2 regions of the Brevibacillus sp. MER 51 genome follow, and region 2 is predicted to be linked to the other one. Evidence: predicted binding sites of a transcription regulator. Region 2 holds the regulator's gene; the other holds the start of a gene.

Region 1 (9,660 bases), on a different contig from region 2:
CCTGACAGAGCGACCTGATCATGTAAGTGAAGCCCTGTTGGAAGGAAAGGTAGTCGTATTTGTCGAGGGGAGCCCGTTTGCTATCGTCGGCCCCAGTTCCTTCGTGGACTTTTTCAAGTCCAATGAAGATCTCTATATCCGGTGGCAAATGGCTTCTTTTATAAGATTGTTACGTTTCTCGGCTCTTTTTGTCTCTCTGTTTTTTACAGCTACTTATGTGGCTGCGCTTACATTTCATTATGAAATGATTCCATCTGCTCTCCTTGTATCGCTCGTAAAGTCTCGATCCAAGGTACCTTTTCCCCCATTGTTTGAAGCTTTGTTACTTGAAATGATTATTGAATTCTTGCGGGAGGCTGGAGCAAGACTTCCTTTTAAAGTTGGGCAAACGATAGGGATCGTGGGCGGTATCGTAATTGGACAGGCAGCCGTTGCAGCGGGTTTTACCAGTAACATATTGATCATGATTGTGGCGCTCAGTGCCCTAGCTTCATTTACTTTTCCCTCCTACATGATGAGTACGGCAGTCCGCATCCTCCGCTTTCCGATTATCCTGTTAGCTGGAATTTGGGGAGGTTTTGGAATTATGCTAGGCGCGTCTTTTTTATTGATACACATCCTGCGTCAATCAAGTCTGGGACGTCCGTTTTTTCTCCCCTTTTTTCCTTTTCGCTTGCAGGATTTTAAAAACAGTCTGATCCGGTTTCCTTTTTACTCTCTCGGCAAGCGTCCGGTTATGACACGTTCTCCTGACGATACCCGTTTGCCTGATAAAGTCGAGAAAAAAAGACCAGTTCAGTAGTTAGGTGTTGAGTGTGAATGTCACGGTCCATTTTTCGTCGGAATAGCCATATGGCTATCAGCGTATCGCTTGCGCTATTTATGGTTCATAGCAATCAGGTTGGAATCGGCATAGCGGGCGTACAACGCTTTATTTATGATAGGGTACAACAAGACGCCTGGATTGCGGTCATAATAGCAGGCATTATGACCCATATTGCGGCGTGGTTCATGCTAAAAATCTTAGCGAAATACAAAGACATGGATTTGTATGACATTCATCAACGTGTATTTGGGAAATGGCCTGCCCGTGTTCTTAATTTCATCTTCATCGTATATATCATGGGCTCGGCCTTAACGATCTTGAGAGGGTACATCGAGATTATTCAGTCATGGATGTTTCCGGAAGTACCTTCCTGGATATTAAATGCCTCCTTGCTTTGCCTGGCCATTTATGGAGTAACAGGTGGTATTCGGGTGTTGGCTGGAATTAGCTTTTTTTCTGTAGGGTTGACGATATGGCAGCTACTGCTCTTGGTTTATCCCATGCAATACGCTGATTTTCATCTGTTGCAGCCAGTCTTTCATCATGATCTTGTACAGCTGATGGACGGTGCGAAGAAGATGTCCTTTTCCATCATCGGATTTGAGATCATTTTGTTCATCTATCCGTTTGTAAAGGAAAAGGAATTGCTATCGCGGTATGTACATGGTGGATTGTTTATGACCACCTGCTTGTATGTGGTAGTCATGCTGGTTACACTCTTGTACTTTCAAGGAGAACAGCTTCAGCATCTAATCTGGGCGACGCTAATGATGATGAAAATTGTAGAGTTTCCGTTTTTGGAGCGTTTTGAGTTTGTGTCCATCTCACTGTGGATGCTCATCATGCTGGATAATTTGCTGATGAACCTGTGGGTAGCCATGCGAGGGGTTCACCATATTAGTGGGCTCAAGGAGAGAATGGCACTTTTCGGGATTGTTGGTGTCATGTTTTTGGCTAGCAATTTTTTAGAAACACGCCAGTCGATTAATCTCATCACGGATATTTTCGGTGGTGTAGGCTTCTATATCATTTTTGTTTATCCCATCGTGCTTTATGTAGTAATTCGGCTGTTTCGGAAGGGACCGGTCCGGACATGAAAAGGTTGCGTTTGCTTTTACACTATCTTTTAGTGGTCGTGTTATTGAACGGCTGTGGGGAGCAACATGTATTAGAAAAATTGGGACTGGCGGTTGCGGTGGGGTACGATCTTAGCAGAGACGGAAAGTTGTTGGGTACCACGGTATTTTATCAAATTGACCCGGAGGCACGTGAGCTGGTCACTGTCATTTCTGGCACAGCACATACAAGCAAAGGACTCACCGTTTCACAGAACAGGGAGTCTTCCAAAAAAATTGTAGGAGGTCAAATTCGCGTCGTGGTCTATCACGATGAGTTAGCGCGTAAAGGGATCCTGTCTCTTGTGGAAAACTTAACGCGTGATGCCTCCATAGGAAGCAATGTCTATTTAACGGTAGCGAAAGGTCGGGCGTATGATATTTTGACACATCGCTACCCCGAGAACAGCAACATTGGCATTTACCTCTATCAAGCCATACGGCAGAACGTCGAAGGGGAGAATATGATTTCCTCGAAACTTCATGAGTTCATGAAAGATTATTATGCAATCGGGAGAGATCCCGTGATGCCTTATATTGAAAGAGTAAAGAATGAATTGCATATTAATCAAATTGGTTTATTTCGAGATCAAAAACTGGTAGCAGAGATTACTTCAAGGGATGGATTTTTCCTCAAGATATTACGGGAGCGTTACAATAAGGGGGAATTGGAAATAAATATTTCCCTCGATAAAAAGCGTCTTTTTACCGTCATTGAACATATCTCAAGCAAAAAGCAAATAAAAGTTTTAGATTTGGAGAAACCAAGATTTTCTGTGAAAGTCAATATGTCAGCGCAGATTCAGGAAATGGCTGAAAAAATTGATTTATCCAAGCCTGAGCAGTTGAAAAAGGTCCAAAAAGCAATCGAACTGGCGGTTAAAAAAGAGACGGAACATTTACTGGAAAAGTTAAGAAAGCACGATGTAGACCCGGTAGGATTTGGGGAAATCTACAATATAGCCAGTCAAAAGAGTGGGAAAAAGAAATTGAGTAAAGAGGAATGTCGGGAAATCATCAAAAGGGCGAAATTTGATGTAGATGTCGAGATCATGATTTTGCGTACAGGCGTCATTGGGTAGTCGGAACAAAAAATACATAGACAAGCAACAAGCCGGGGTGAGATAGTGAGGGCGAGGTGAGAAAAGATGGAAAACGGGCAAGCTGTACAGACAGGCTTTCTCGAAGCAAATGGTGCACGTATTTACTATGAAGTAGCAGGGGAAGGCGAACCGCTCTTATTAATCCACGGCTTCAATCTGGATACAAGGCTATGGGATGCCCAGCTGCAAGCATTTGGACAAACGTATAAGGTCGTTCGATTTGATATCCGCGGGTTCGGTAAAACACTGGCGACTGACGTTCCTTTTACGTTGTACGATGATGTGAAAGCGGTTCTGCAAGGGCTTGGGATCGAAAAGGCGCATGTGGCCGGGCTTTCGTTTGGGGGAATGGTCGCGCAGGAGTTCGCCCTTGCTTACCCGCAGATGGTGAACAGCTTGATTCTGGTCGCATCCGGCTTGTTTGGTCACCCAAGAAGTGAACAGAGGCTGCACGATGTGGAACGTTTCAATCAAGTATGTCAGCGTGGGACGACAGAGGAAGCGTTGGAAATGACGACACAAATGTGGTTTGACGGTCCTGGTCAGCCGGTAAATGAGCAAGCTCGTCTAGCACGTAATCGTTTTAAAGAAATAAACAGACACGCCTTTTCGCTGCCGGAGTTTGGAGCCGGATTGGAGGTTTTATCTCCCCCACCAATCGAGCGTTTGGAACATATCAAAGCGCCGACTCTCGTTATTGCAGGAGCGCGGGATTATCCAGATTTTCTACAGATCGCCGATGTATTGACTGAACGGATATCCGGCGCAAAAAAAGTCATCCTGCCTGACTCAGCGCACATCCCACCGATGGATCAACCAGAGGTATTCAACAAGCTCGTCCATGAATTTCTCGCACAAAACACTGTAAAATCATCCTAATGCAGTTTGAAATGGCATGGATCGGAGAGAATTACCGAACATGCCTTTTTTTGTTTTCAACACTTTGCCACATCAGATAGCCCGATGGAGCCATATAGATTCTCGCACTATTTTGATAGGATTAAGGACGGAATAAGGAAGCAGGTGATAGGGTGACATACAACATCAGACAATATGCGGTTGTGTTTTTGCTCGCCTTCTTACTTGTACTGACAACGGGTATGACAACTGCTTACGCCCATGCTGGCTTGATGAGCAGCTCCCCACAAGATGGTGAGGTACTGAAGGCGAATCCGGGACAAATATCTGCGCGGTTTACCGAAACATTGGAGCCCGATCTTGTTAACGTGCGTTTATTTGACTGGAATGGCAAGGAAATAAAAGTGGAGCGGCCGACATTGCAGCCGGGTGATGCCTCGCAGTTGAATGCGAAACTGCCGAGCGATTTGGCTGAGGGGACGTATTCGGTAATCGTGTCTGTCGTATCCGAGGACGGACATCCGATCGAAGAGAAGCTCACGTTTTCTATCGGACAAAAAAGTGCGGTTGTGGTTCCGCCAAATGAGCAAAAAGCAGATTCAAGCTACTTGATCATGTACCGCTATTTGGCGCAAGGAATTATTCTCGTCGGTGGCGGCTTGTATCTGGTAGCGTGGGCAGCACAACGTCAGGGATTGCCTTCGCTTGCCCAGCTCATCGGGATTGGCAGACAAATCGGATGGAGTTTGGCGATCATCGGACTTATATTTTTGTGGTTCTTGTATGACGAATCGTTAACGGCTGTATCCCTTACGCAAGCACTGTGGCAGATGGACGGGAACTTGCTCAGTCAGTCTCCGTTTGCGATCATGCTGCTGGTGTCCTTTGCCCTGCTGTTATTGATCGCGATCCCCAATATGGTGTCAGGCTGGTATGTGGGAATCTGGGTTCTCTTGATCAGCGCGCAAGCTTTTGGCGGTCATGCATGGGGCATTGCTCCTGTCTGGCTGTCCATTTTGCTGAGACTGTTGCATGTATTGACGGTCGCTGTGTGGATGGGGGCACTTGTCTACTTGTTACTGACAGTCAAAGCGGCTGAACGAGGACAGGAGTCGTTCAAGAGGTTCTTTTTGAAAACAGTTGCGGTGGCGGCAGTGCTTGCCGTCGTGACGGGCGTTGTCATGCTCTTCGTGCAAACGGATGTCATGAGCATTTTCCAGAGTGCAACGACATGGAGCTATCTGTTATATGGAAAAATAGCAAGTGTCTGCCTCATGCTTCTTTTGGCCTTTAGGCAAACCAGACGTTGGCGGACGAAAAATTCTTTGCAGCCCGCTTACTTGCGTTGGGAAATCATATTCGGGATTATCGCGGTTCTGGCAGGACTTTGGATGAGCCAAATCAACTACCCGACTGCGACGACAAATAATCAAGCCGTGATTCAAACAGATTCAAATTAGGGAGGATTTCATAATATGAAAATGAAAAAATGGATGAGCAGTGTACTGGTAGCAGGTGCAGTTTTGACGTTGGCGACAGCAGCACAAGCACATGTGAACGTATATCCGAAAGAGGCTACTACAGGCTCCTATGAAAAATACACCGTGCGTGTCCCTGTAGAAAAAGACGTCAACACGACAAAAGTGAAGCTGGAATTCCCGGCAGGTGTGAAGGTAAATTCCGTACAACCGATTCCGGGCTGGTCCTACGAGTTCGAAAAAGATAAAGACGGTGTGAACACAGCGCTTGTCTGGACAGCAACAGAAGGCGGAATCAAAGCGCATGAGTTCCAAGAGTTCACGTTTGTCGGGGCAAACCCGAAAGAAGAGGGTCAATTGGCTTGGAAGGCTTATCAGACCTATGCAAATGGCGAGGTTGTGGAATGGACAGGGGACAAGGATTCCAAAACGCCAGCGTCTGTCACTACCATTAAGGCTGGTGTAGGTGAAGCAGGGCATGAGCATGGACAAGAACAAAAGCCGGCAACTGCTCCTGCCGGGGAAGCAGCGGGTGCAGGCAGCAACAATACCTTGCCATTGGTACTTTCCGGTTTGGCGTTGCTGATCTCCATCGTAGGTCTGTTTAGAAAAAAAGCGTAAGTGCTTCTTCATAATTAAGCTGTGCAGTGTGTCCAATCACACTGCACAGCTTTTTCCATTGTATGGCAATTTAAATCATTCTATAATAGTTGTAATTACTTTCGGAGGTGTATCACATGTTAAAAACACTATTCAGAGCAAGCAAGTACACAGGAAGGAAAAATAGGAACGGCAGCATGACGCGTACGCATTTTGCACAGTAGAGGATTGTAGAGTAACGATCAGTATGTGAAAACGGGACGCGTCATCTGCCTAAAAAAAGGTGGATACTGCTTCCATGTTCATGAATGCGACAAAAGTATATACGATCAAAAGTTTTTTGACTTCCCTGGCCAATACAACCATGTTCACGACCTATGCGCTTTACTATATTGTGACACTGGGCTTTAACCCGTTTGAATTGCTATTGATCGGGACGGTATTGGAGTTATCCGTGTTGGTGTTTGAAGGGATAACAGGAGTAGTTGCGGACACGTACAGTCGCCGTCGCTCCGTCATTATTGGGATGTTTTTTCTGGGAATTGGATTTTCGATGCAGGGGATCGTTCCCGTGCTTGATGCTTGGATACCGTTGATTTCTGTCTTCGGCTTGGTCCTGTTTTCGCAAGTCATCAGTGGTCTCGGGTATACGTTTATCAGTGGAGCGGATACTGCATGGATTGTGGATGAGGTTGGAGAAGAGAAGATCGGTACGATTTTCATGAAGGCTAAGCGCTATTCCTTGTTTGGGAATCTGCTCGGGATTGCACTTAGTGTGGCTTTGTCAACACTCGCCCCCCATTTGCCTTTCCTCATAGGTGGCCTTATGTATCTGGGGCTTGGTGTCTTTCTGATTCTGTTCATGAAGGAGACTGGATTTATTCCTCGTGAGCGTGAGCAAGGTGCTTCCCACGTGAAGGAAATGATTCAGACGTGGACTTCGGGTGCCCAAGTGATTCGCAGTCAGCCGGTTCTCATGCTGATCTTGTTCGTGACCCTATTTACGGGTGCAGCTTCTGAAGGGTATGACCGTTTGTGGGAAGCGCATTTGATCGCAGAAATTGGCTTTCCGGAGCTAGCGGCTATTTCAATGCCAATGTGGTTCGGGATCATTGCCGCACTCGCAAGCTTACTCGGCCTCATCGTCGTAGGCGTTGTGGAAAAAAAGCTGGATGTGAACAATGAGAGGGTTGTCCTTGTGGGCATGTTCACGTTGACGGGACTCAAAATTGCAGCGATGATTGCTTTTGCTTTTTCCCCTAGCTTTAGCTGGGCATTAGTTGCACTGCTGTTAATCGGTGTGATTCAGTCTTTAAGCAGTCCGCTGTATGATACGTGGCTGAATCTAAACATTGAGAGCAGTGTGCGAGCGACGGTTTTATCGATGATGGGCCAGTCCAATGCCTTAGGACAAACGGCAGGTGGTCCGGCTGTCGGATGGATCGGAACCCGTTTTTCGATTCGTGCTTCGCTGGTTGCGGCGGCTATTTTATTGGCACCGATTCTGATTGTGTTCGGACGTGCGCTTAGAAGGCGCTGAGTCAAACAAAGTGTGACAAGTGTAAGGCATGTGCCCATTTTTAGGGCGCATGCCTTTTTGTTGTGGCAATCGTTGGTTATTGCAAACAAAACTTGCGAACAAACGTTCTCTTTTAATATGATGATCTCAACAACAAGAAGACACATTATGTGGTGGTGACAGCCTGATGATTCAGGAGTTGAGAAGGTACGCAACGCGGCAGCAAGCAGTGGAGATCATTTATTTGAAGAAGGATGGAGAGACTAGCAGGCGCACGATCCGTCTGGTACAGATTGATGAGAACAAAGGGAGCTTAAAAGCATATTGTTATATGAGGAAGGCGTATCGTGTATTTGTATTGGAAAACATTTTGGCGATCGCACCCGTGTCAGGGCATTTTGCCGGATGAAAGGGATCATCCTCCACGCCCCCAGCCTTATTCCAGCTACACTATGTTATACTAAATAGGAAACAACTTCAAAAAAGAGGAAGGGCGGGGACAACAATGGAGTTCTTCATTGTCATCGTCATCATGTTTTTGATCGTAGTATTTGTCTTGGCGTCCAAAGCTGCAAAAGGCGGAAGTAGTCGCTCTCATTCCTCTTCAGACAGCGGGGGCGGAGCCTTCTTTGTAGACAGCTCTCACAATCATCATCATCGAAATCACGACTCAAACGATCGTTGGGATAGCTATGACAGCGGAAGTGATAGCGGTAGTGGTGGAGACAGCGGTGGTGGCGGAGATAGTGGAGGCGGCGGCGGGGGAGATTGACGCTGTTGCATTTTGTTTCATTATGGTACAATAATTGGGAAATATGATTCCAAACCTGAATGGTAGGTTTGCTAAAGGAGAGATGTTTTATGGTAGCCATCAAATTTGTTCAGAGTGTCGTAGTCGGGGTCACAGGAATCCTCCTTTCAAGCGAACAGTAATACCGTTCACCAAATGAGGATTCGACTGTGACTGGTTCTGGCTGATAGCCATATATTTAACCAATTGCAGGGGGAATCCGCAGTGAATCAACTAACCAATCAACAAGTATTGCAATCTATGGGCTGGAATGAGTATTTTGCTAATCATTTTGCCCCTTATGCCGAGCAAGGCTACAGTGTGGGACGTATCACACTCGAACATAAACGTATTTATCGTCTGTGGAGTGAGCATGGCGAGCTCTTGGGCGAAGTAACGGGTAAGCTTCGTTATGAAGCCATCGGACGAGAAGATTTTCCGGCTGTCGGGGACTGGGTAGTGATCAGTGCTCGCCCTGAGGAAAAGAAAGCCTCCATCCACGGACTTCTTCCACGTAAGAGCAAGTTTTCCCGCAAAGTAGCTGGGGATACAGTGGAAGAGCAGATTGTGGCCGCGAACGTCGATACCGTTTTCCTCGTGAATTCCTTAAATAATGATTTGAATTTGCGCAGGTTAGAACGCTATCTCATTCTCGCGTGGGAAAGTGGAGCCAATCCGGTAATTGTGCTTTCCAAAGCAGATTTGTGTGACGATCTGGATGCATCCATGGCAGAGGTAGAATCTGTTGCGATCGGAGTACCTGTTCACGTAGTCAGTGCTGAGCAGGGAGAAGGACTAGATCAACTCGCACCGTATCTGGGCGAGGGCCAGACGATTGCCTTGATGGGTTCCTCTGGTGTTGGCAAATCCACGTTGATTAATAAATTGAGCGGAGCGGAGATGCAAAAAGTCAGTGGCGTTCGTGAAGGTGATGACCGTGGCCGCCATACGACGACACATCGTGAATTGTTCCGCTTGCCGAGTGGTGCTCTGATGATCGATACACCAGGCATGAGGGAACTTCAGCTCTGGGAGGCAGATGAAGGCTTCCGCGGTGCCTTTGACGATATCGAGTCCATTGCGGAAACATGCCGTTTCAATGATTGTAAGCATATGCGCGAGCCTGGCTGTGCTGTTCAAGCTGCCATCCAAGCTGGATCATTGGAAAAGGCACGCTTTGACAGTTATCTGAAGCTTCAACGCGAATTGGCACATCTAGCGCGTAAAGAAGATGCAAGGCTTGCAGCGGCTGAAAGGGATAAATGGAAGAAGCTCAACGTTCAAATGCGGCAGAAAAAACCGAAGAGATAAGTATGAGAGCCCTTGAGAAATCAGGGCTCTTTCCTTTGTTTGAGCAAGTAAGCGCTTCCT
Region 2 (9,660 bases):
ACACTTGAGGCTATTGCGGCTGGAAAACCTGGTCTTTTCATTGGGAACATGCATGTTCCTCGCGAGTTTGTTTATTTACCGGATGCGGCGAAGATGATTGTAGAGTTGGCCTGCCGTGAGTTTGCTTATGGACAAAATTGGCACATCCCAGGTGGAGGCATCATTTCCGGTCGAGATATTGTCCGAATCGCCCAAAAAGCAAGTGGCACCGCAAAACCTGTCATTCCACTTGGGAAAATTGGTTTGTCTTTGTTGGGGATGTTCGTCCCGGTGATGAAGGAGGTTGTCGAGATGCTGTACTTAACTGAAAAACCTTTGATCCTTAGCGGAGAAAAATATAAACGGCTGATTGGACCGATCCCAGCGACGAATTTCGAGGAGGGAATAACAGCAACCATCCAGCATTTGCAGAATCGTGCTCCCATCAAATAAATGTTGACCATTTGTGATTGATTAATCACTAACAAAATAACTTGTAAAATCCTTTTAAATATTCCTTTACAGGAATATTCCCTTTGGTGTATATTTTACCTAACAAGACGATCACAATAACGCTGAAGGGGATGAGATGAACGTAGAATCCATCATGTAACGAGGTGAGTGACATGTCAGGGATGAATCCGGGCATGGACATGGCGACGCTGAGTGCTTTGGCTGAACCAAATCGTATGAAAATCGTCGAACTTTTGCGCGAAGGCCCTCTGACTGTAGGGGAAATCGCTGACCAACTGGGGCTTCGCCAGCCCCAAGCCTCGAAGCATTTGAAGGTGCTGAGTGACAACGGTATCGTGGATGTGAAGGCCGAAGCCAATCGCCGATTTTACAAACTCAGGCCCGAGCCCTTCCGAGCGCTGGATTCTTGGGTGAAGTCATTCCAGCGTGTTATGGAAGAGAGATTCGATAATCTGGAAGACTATTTGCGGGAACTGCAAAACAAAGAAAATGATTGAGATCCATTCTAATGAATGAGGAGGAATTACTATGTCAAGAAACGCAATGATTTCAAGGGTAGAGAACGAGCGGGTGCTGGTACTGGAGCGTGTATTCGACGCGCCTAGAGATCTGGTGTTCAAGATGTTTAAGGAGCCTGAGCATCTCAAGCGTTGGTGGGGACCGAAAGGCTGGGAACTCCCGGTTTGTCATGTTGATTTCCGACCAGGCGGTGTTTGGCACTACTGCATGAAGTGCGTCGATAAGAACCAAGGTGATTTTTACGGAATGGAATCTTGGGGCAAAGGCGTTTATAAGGAGATTGTTGAGCCCGAGAAAATTGTCTATACCGATTACTTTTCAGATGCAGAAGGCAACATAAATGATGCCATGCCTTCGACAGAGGTTATGATGGAATTCATCGATTTGGGTGGCAAGACGAAGCTGGTCAACCGTTCTGAGTATGTATCTGCGGAAGCTCTCAAAACTGTTATGGACATGGGCATGCTAGAGGGCATCACCCAAACATGGGATCGTTTGGAAGAAAGTCTCACCGAGATCAAGTAAGGAACATAGGAAAGGCCGCCTGGCATGGAGACCAGACGGCTTTTTCATTTTCGTTGCAGACTTATTTCACCATAAGAGAGATAAAATCGTTCAGCTTATCCAGCGAAATGATATTTTGATTGCACGTCACACTGTCTTGGCAAATGTAGTTTCCTTTTTTCAAATACGTTCCATCCCCAGAACCTTTGGCTTCAAGGACGAACATGCCGATTTCCTCAAAGCGATTACAGAGCGCACAAACGCCTTTTTTGTTTACTATTGTAAACTGTCCATGTATGCCAACCAGTTTTCCTTCGTGGTAAGCAACAATAAATTTCTTTTCTGTAGAGGTGTCTAGCCAGCTCACATAAGAGATTTCGGAAAAATCGATCTCAGCTAAATTCGAGACTTTCAACTTCTTTACTTTCGGAAAGAGCTTCTTAATGGAAGACTCTGTGAGAGCAGGGAAGGGAATCACAAATGGTGAAAGTTGATGCAAAAATTGTTTTCCTTCTGCCTTTTCTTTAATCGAGTCAATCGGTTGTAAAATCTCTTTTTGTTCTTCCGTCATGTTTGGGAACAATTGAAAGATTTCTTCATGGGCGATTTCTTTGCGAGCACGAATCACGTTGACATCTGTACTGGTCGCATAGGCGTTCATGATTGCTTGAACGCGTGATTTAATGAAGTGATATTGATGCGTATGGATAAAAGGTTCCATCTTGCGGTTCCTCCTGTTTCTGTCTTGTTTGGTGGGTTCTTCTTTACTTTAACGTGTTTGCAAGCGAAGAGAAAGGGAGAGGACATTTCCCAAAAAAACTCGCCATAAAAAAGCACTGACAACTTAAATGGAAAAGTCGTCAGTGCTTTATAAACGTCTATTTGGTATACACGATTTTTTTAATCGTCTCGGTAGACAAAAAGTATTCCTCCGCTAACTGAGAAATAGCCGTCCCGGCCCGAAAGCTGCTTTTAATAGCCGTATTCCGCTCATCCAGGAGTTTTCTCCCGCCGGTGCGCGTCCCCCATTTTTGATGGGTCACTTTTGTCTTTGGAATATAGATGGTTTCTCCTTGCACGTACTTTTGAATTTCCGCGAGTAACGATTCAGGAAGGATTAAGTTTGCTTTTACACATTTCATTTCTGCTCGCTCCTTATTTATAGATAGGCAAATAAGGGGCAAAGCCAAGAAATAGGAAATGAGATACGCAAATGAAGGCGATGATTCGTTTAAACGGAAGACCACCTCATGCAAAGTATCGCCTTACTATTTCTAGGCTTTGCATGAGCCGCTGCGGTATGTGGCAAATTGAGTGCATTCGCCATTCGTACACCCCCCTCGAGGTCCATTTTAAAAACGGTGTCCCCCTTTTTTGAAAGGGGCTATTTGAATTATATAAGAAAATGGCCTGTTTGTGTAACGATACTTACAAAAATGTAAGGAGATATGGAATGCTTATTTACAATCTTTTGAAAGTCACATATAGTGGTGGTATCTAATGTGAAAAGAGGTTTTGATTGAGTATGATGAAACTGATAATCGCTAAGTAAAATTCGAATGAATTTTATATGGGAAAAGGTCAAATGAAGGGCGCCCCTTTGTTTCTTTTTTATACCTTTTTCAAAAGCGATTAGAAGGCATTGTATCTCATTTAAACAAATTTCACGTTTGAGTACGGTATCTATTCTGTTCGGGGTAGGTATCTTCATCACAACGATTAATTTGACCATGAGAAGAGAATTCTTCTTGTGGTCTTTTTTATTTGGAAAGAAGGGATTGCTGAAGAGGAATGAATGATGACAAACAGCACAAACAATGGAATGGGAGGTTTTTACATGGGTGAATATCGATTGATTAGCGACTACAAGCATATCGAAACATACAAGGAAAGCTTTAATAACCTTGCCAAGCAGATCTTTCAGCTCGATTTTAAAGAATGGGATAACAAGGGTTTTTGGAACGACAACTATGTTTGCTATTCCTATTTGGATGGGGAACAGGTTATTGCGAACGCTTCTGCCAGTAAGATGATCGTGACATGCAATGGGAAAGAGTATAAAGCACTTCAGATCGGAACGGTCATGACGCATCCTGCCTATCGCAACCAAGGCTTGGCAGCGAAATTGATGAATCATATTCTTGAAACATGGGAGAAGGAATACGATTTTATATATTTGTATGCCAATGATACCGTGCTCGATTTTTATCCGAAGTTCGGGTTTGAGAGAGTACTGGAAAGTAGTTTTCGTTTATTGGCATCCGATTTGAAAAAGCAAGTGGGACAAAAATTGGCCTTACGTAAGCTGGATGTCGATAATGAGGCTGATTTTACTATTATGAAGGAATTTGCTGCTAAAAGAATCCCCGTTTCATCGAGACTAGGCGTGAAGGATAGCGAGCATCTGTTGATGTTTTACTTTTTGCTTGTTTTTCGGGATGCGATCTATTATCTCGAAGAGGAGGATGTGATTGTCTTATTTGAACGAGAAGACGACCAACTGCATGTATTTGATCTTGTAAGCAAAGAACCAGTTGATATAGAAGCGGTCATCTCTCATTTGGTAACGGCTGAGACTTCAAACATTCAATTTCACTTCATGCCGGATAGTGAGAATAAAAAGATCCAATCTGCATGGATGACAACGACCGATGATGTCTTATTTGTTCGACCCTCGTTAAAAATAGAGGCAGAACATTTTCGTTTTCCGCTTACTTCACACGCATAGAAGGTTTGAAATGACGCGTCAGGTGAAACAGTAAAATAGAAGAGAAAAGCAGGCGTCCAGTATGGAAGGATCTGAGGGAAAAGCATGTGCGGTCGTTTTACTCTCGTAACGAACTTGGAAAAATGGGAGCAAAGCCACGGTACAATATTGCACCGGGTCAGTTCATTCCAGCGATTATTTCTGACCGTGGCAAGCGACGTATGGGTTAGTTGAGATGGGGGTTAGTGCCGTCGTGGGCTGCCGATGAGAAGAGCAGCTACAAAATGATCAATGCATTCGCGCTGAACCATACCACAAGTAAGGGCAAGTTTTTTTGCGGAATACCTTGTAGGGCGTGGATTTGTATATATGTGTGTAGGTTCCGGGCTATGGTAACACCTGAAAAGGTCCATAGGGCTATCGTATTTTGAGTGGAACATCCTGTTCACATCCCAAGGAAGGAAGAGGCTTCGTGAACGAAGGAGGCTCCCCGAGGCTGGGCAAGAAAAGTGTCTGAAGTGTCGATGCTGGCAGTGAATGCGCCTCTGACGGTACTTTCGCTTAGCAGAAAGAGAAGATGCTCTAGATCACAATCGTGAAGGGGCACTTATGGTCGGCTCTTTGATTGAAGATTAATCCTTTCGTAGGAGATGAACTCTTTCACGTAATTCCTGTTCGGTTAACGATTCCAATTGCAACAAGGCCTCAAATGGATCACTACCTGGAATATGAAAGTATCGAGCAAATGCAGGCTCGGTTTTGATGCCGCTTTGCTTCAGAGCTCTGATGTGTTGGTATGCATCCATGCCCCCTATTTCTAGCAATCGTGCTTCGATGTCCATATGACGATAGGCATTTTGCTTTTCGACAGCTAACGGTTGAGCAAACAATTCAAACCAAAAGTCAGCTGTGAAAAAAGAGATAACGCACGTGGGGATACTTTTTATATCTAGTTGAGTCACTTCAAATCCAGGCAAACAGCCAAACGCTTTACGAACAACCTGCTCAAACTGATGCAAATCATGACTCTCGCAAATAATATCCAGATCACTTCCTACAACGTCAATGTTCAATGGGATGGTTCCGGCAAGCACTGGACGGTAATCGGATAGTACTTCCATGAGGTGCGTCTGTTGAATTGCTTCCAACGCCGCTTTTTGGCGTATTGTTCCTCTGCCCAGGTAAGAGAGATCATGCCAATTTCTCATGAGACAACCTCCATGTCTACTTTCTTTTAAAATAGTTTAGACAAAAGTGAATAAGTACGCAACGAAATCGGTAATCACTCGTATACCTAAATGAAGGGAGTGTAGTGGATGGAAATATTTTTGTGGGTCGTAGTTGTGTTGTTGTTCTTGCTTAGCATCGCAGGAATTTTCTTACCCGTTTTACCTGATACGATCTTGCTGTGGGCGGGCTTTTTACTCTATCACTTTTTTATTGCAGATCCGGGAGCGGGATTGCCGGCATCCTTTTGGTGGGGAATGGTCGTTCTAAGCATTCTACTTTACGGTGCTGACTTGCTGACGAACATGTACTTCGTGAAAAAGTATGGGGGGTCAAAGTGGTCGTCCATTGCCGCTGCGGTCGGAATTATCCTCGGGATTTTCGTGTTTCCACCGTTTGGTATGCTGATCTTGCCGTTTGTATTCGTCGTTCTCGTAGAGTTAATGGTGCAGAAGCAATCGATGGAGCGAGCAGTGAAAGCAGGGGTAGGTTCACTGATCGGATTTTTGGGTAGTGCGGTCGTAAAAGTCATCTTGCAAGTTACGATGATCATCTGGTTTTTTATCGCCAGATAACATATAGAAAACGAAAAGGACAGCCGAGGCTGTCCTTTTTTACGTGGAAACTAGTGAATGAGGCGATAGACACCGATGACTTTACCGAGAATGGTGACATGCTCCAGAATGATCGGTTCCATTGTGGCATTCTCCGGTTGGAGTCGGAAGTGGTTCTTTTCTTTGAAAAATCTTTTGACGGTCGCTTCGTCTTCTTCTGTCATGGCTACGACAATGTCACCATTGTTCGCTACGTGTTGTTGGCGAACAATGACGTAATCTCCGTCGAGAATTCCGGCATCAATCATACTGTTCCCGGAGACACGCAGCATGTAGACCTTGTCTGAAGTCACGATATTGTCTGGAAGCGGGAAGTATTCTTCCACATCCTCAATGGCTGTAATCGGTTGTCCAGCAGTTACTTTTCCGATTACGGGCACACGGACGACAGAGTCTTCGAAATTGTCTTGAAAACGATCTTCATCTGATAGCAATTCGATGGCGCGAGGTTTGGTAGGGTCTCGACGGATGAGGCCTTTTTTCTCTAAACGTGCCAAATGACCATGTACCGTTGAGCTGGAAGCGAGTCCGACAGCCTCTCCAATTTCACGTACAGAAGGCGGATATCCTTTATCACGAACTTCCTTTCGTATGAACTCGATGATGGCTTGTTGTCTACTCGATAATTTTGACATAGAAAGACACCCCTGATTTCTCGAACATATTTTCCTATATTATACCATGGGAGCTTGCGTTCGACAAACATAAGTTCGATTCATTGTTGACATGAACGTATGTTCTCATTTATTATGAGTTTACAAGAGGACAGAACGTATGTTTGTAAGGGGGCCATTATCATGAATTCATCGACTGTACGTAATCGTTTCGAGAAAAAAGAAGAACGTCGTGTTCGTTTTGGTATCACGAGAGGTCAAGCTCTCTTGTTTCTTATTACATTTATTCTCTTTTTTTACTTGTTGACCGAACTAGTGTTTGCTTCTTCGCCAATGGAGGAGCCACAAGGCATTGAGGTAACCGTACAATCCGGAGATAGCCTATGGTCGTTAGCCGTTCGCTACTCAGATCAGCATACAGATGTTCGTGACTATATCATAGAAATCAAGGAAGCGAACGGTTTGGATAGCAACAGGATTTACCCGGGTCAGACTCTGATCATGCCTGATATGCCGTAAGTGTTCGGCTGTCTTGCGGGATCATTCGAATGTGGTATAATGAAGCGGCACTACTACAGAGTGGGAGGAACCAGCAGTGGTATCTGACGCAGAAATTAAACGCATTAATGAATTGGTCAAAAAATCTCGCGAAGAAGGTTTGACTGAAGAAGAAAAGCTCGAACAAAAAGCATTGCGCCAAAAGTACATTGACGCCGTTAAGCTTTCATTGAGAGCAAATTTGGATTCCATCCGTTATGTGGAAGACCTTGAAGAAAATAAGCCAAAACAGTAAGATAACAATTACTGATACGACAGACATCCTCGCTTGACGCTAGGGTGTCTTTTTCTGTGACATACATAACGCTTTGATAGCCAGGGAGGGAAAGCGATGGCGTGGATAGCTGTAGCGGTTGGAGGAGCAGTTGGCTCTCTTTTGCGCTACCTATTGTCTTTGCTTGCGAATCAGCCAGGATGGCCATGGGGAACCTGGATCGCCAATGTTTGTGGATCGTTGATCATCGGCATCTTGTTCGTGCTGGGGAAAGAACGTGGCATATTATCTCCAACACTCTACCTCTTATTTGCAACGGGGGTCATGGGAGGATTTACGACTTTCTCTAGCTTTTCCTTGGAAGTGGTCACTTTTTGGGGAGAAGGCCACCTGTTGCGTGGCACTTTGTACGCTCTTCTCAGTTTGGGAGTCGGGCTACTTTCTTGTGCGTTTGGAATATGGCTGGGTAGGCAATGGTCCTGATACGTTCAATGGACACGATACATGTGAGGAGGAATGAAGGTGAGTACACAGCATCGTGATTATGAATGGGAACAAAAAAAGCTGGATGAAACGATTTCGGCGATTGACGAAGAAATGGAACAGCTTCGCAATGATATTCGCGAGGCGACAGATGACTATGTGAAACAGGTCGTTAACTATAAAAAGGCAAAGGATTTGCGTTACCTGGAAGATCAGGGGCGAGAGAAGCCTTATTTCGGCAGAGTGGACTTCCTGAAAGATGAGATCTACGAGCTGGATCAGGTCTACATAGGAAAACGGGGAATTGTACGCAGCGATACGTTTGACTCTGTCGTCGTGGATTGGCGTGCGCCTATCGCCAGTCTTTACTATTCCGGTGAGAGCAAAGACGCGTTTTATCGAATGGGACGAGAGATCGTACGTGGTGAAGTTCGCTTAAAGCGTAATTTTGCGATTGAAGACGGTAAGATCGTCGGCATCTATGATGGAGCGGTAAAAGAAACGATTAACCGCGAAATGGGGCATCCAGACGAGTTTTTGCAAGAGGGCTTCATTGATGAATTTTTGGCAGCCAATCTGAATCATGCGAACGATAGCAGGCTAAAAGACATCGTCGCTACGATTCAATCCGAGCAAAATGATATTATCCGGGCGGAAAAAGAACGGCCCATCGTTGTGCAAGGAGTAGCGGGGAGCGGAAAAACGACCATTGCGCTGCACCGACTCTCCTATTTGATATATAACTACCAGGATTCCATGATGTCCAAAAAATTCATGGTGTTCGCACCAAACCGGATGTTTCTTACCTATATATCCGAGGTTTTGCCTGAGCTGGGAGTCGATGACGTTCACCAGTCTACCTTTGTGGATTGGGCAGCGCGTCTCGTGAAACCTCTGCTGCCAAAAGGATGGAGAATCGTGAGTCCGGATAAGCCTCTGCAATTGTTCTTTGAAGAGGGGCAGGATGAGCGCCAGCAAGAAATAACGCGAAACAGGCTTCGCTTCAAAGGATCGCTCGCTTGTCGGGAGGCGCTGGAGCAATATATCCGGCATATCGTCGAAACGAGAATTCCTTTTAAGAAACTCAGCTTTTTATACAATAAAACGAAACAAGTCTTTTCCATTCCGGGTGATTTTATTCGCCAATGCTTCTTGGAGCAATTCGCCAATATGCCGTATCATCGACGGGTAGAAGCTCTTCGTAAGCATTTGAAACAAGAAATGAACAAGCAATTATTTGCCCATTTGCGAGAACGAAAAGTCGATTTGGACAAAGAAGGCTTGTACAAATTCGAGAAAATGCTGGAGCAAATCCTGGATACGTACCTGACTTCATTTCCAAGACTGGAAATTTTCGCAGCTTATCGCGAATTGATTGCTGACGAGGAATTGCTGCGCAAGCTCGTACCTGCTGATATTTCAGACGAAGTGGTGCGTGATGTGACGCAGTCTAGTGCTGCGCTGTTTGCAGAGGAGAGATTGGAGCCGGAAGATATCGCTCCATTGCTATACTTGCAGCATATTGTTGAAGGAATGAATAAAGCGGAGCATTTTGATCATACGGTCGTGGATGAAGCACAAGACTTGAGTGCGTTAGAAATAGCCGTCATTGCATTGGCAACCAAGCGAAACTCGCTCACAATCGTGGGAGATATTGCGCAAGGCATTCATAGCTACCGGGGGATTCTTACCTGGGAAGAGTTGACGAAGGGGATTTTTGCCCAGCTGTTTCCTTCTTATTATACGTTGTCGCAAAGTTATCGTTCC

The links. The regulator LexA, encoded in region 2, represses DNA repair genes until DNA is damaged. The targets are predictions, from matches to a motif close to CGAACATATGTTCG.
Region 1: M3630_RS10465 (WYL domain-containing protein) is a predicted target of LexA. The motif match lies at 7,616-7,629, and genes of this name have one in related genera.

Annotation. Positions count from the first base shown of each region.
Region 1 covers NZ_JAMAUS010000004.1:149,042-158,701, forward strand. Annotated here, with positions in the region: gene M3630_RS10430 (spore germination protein) at 1-802, shown strand, start outside; gene M3630_RS10435 (GerAB/ArcD/ProY family transporter) at 820-1,923, shown strand; gene M3630_RS10440 (Ger(x)C family spore germination protein) at 1,920-3,023, shown strand; gene M3630_RS10445 (alpha/beta fold hydrolase) at 3,090-3,923, shown strand; gene M3630_RS10450 (copper resistance CopC/CopD family protein) at 4,076-5,362, shown strand; gene M3630_RS10455 (YcnI family copper-binding membrane protein) at 5,378-6,001, shown strand; gene M3630_RS10460 (MFS transporter) at 6,279-7,520, shown strand; gene M3630_RS10465 (WYL domain-containing protein) at 7,687-7,908, shown strand; gene M3630_RS10470 (hypothetical protein) at 8,005-8,271, shown strand; gene rsgA (ribosome small subunit-dependent GTPase A) at 8,515-9,600, shown strand.
Region 2 covers NZ_JAMAUS010000001.1:760,725-770,384, reverse strand. Annotated here, with positions in the region: gene M3630_RS02940 (SDR family NAD(P)-dependent oxidoreductase) at 1-432, shown strand, start outside; gene M3630_RS02935 (ArsR/SmtB family transcription factor) at 606-950, shown strand; gene M3630_RS02930 (SRPBCC domain-containing protein) at 982-1,497, shown strand; gene M3630_RS02925 (FusB/FusC family EF-G-binding protein) at 1,559-2,197, opposite strand; gene M3630_RS02920 (CD3324 family protein) at 2,355-2,618, opposite strand; gene M3630_RS02915 (GNAT family N-acetyltransferase) at 3,314-4,204, shown strand; partial or broken gene M3630_RS02910 (SOS response-associated peptidase family protein) at 4,289-4,479, shown strand; gene M3630_RS02905 (DUF4269 domain-containing protein) at 4,816-5,391, opposite strand; gene M3630_RS02900 (DUF456 domain-containing protein) at 5,500-5,985, shown strand; gene lexA (transcriptional repressor LexA) at 6,036-6,659, opposite strand; gene yneA (cell division suppressor protein YneA) at 6,822-7,157, shown strand; gene M3630_RS02885 (DUF896 domain-containing protein) at 7,234-7,431, shown strand; gene crcB (fluoride efflux transporter CrcB) at 7,528-7,893, shown strand; gene M3630_RS02875 (HelD family protein) at 7,933-9,660, shown strand, end outside.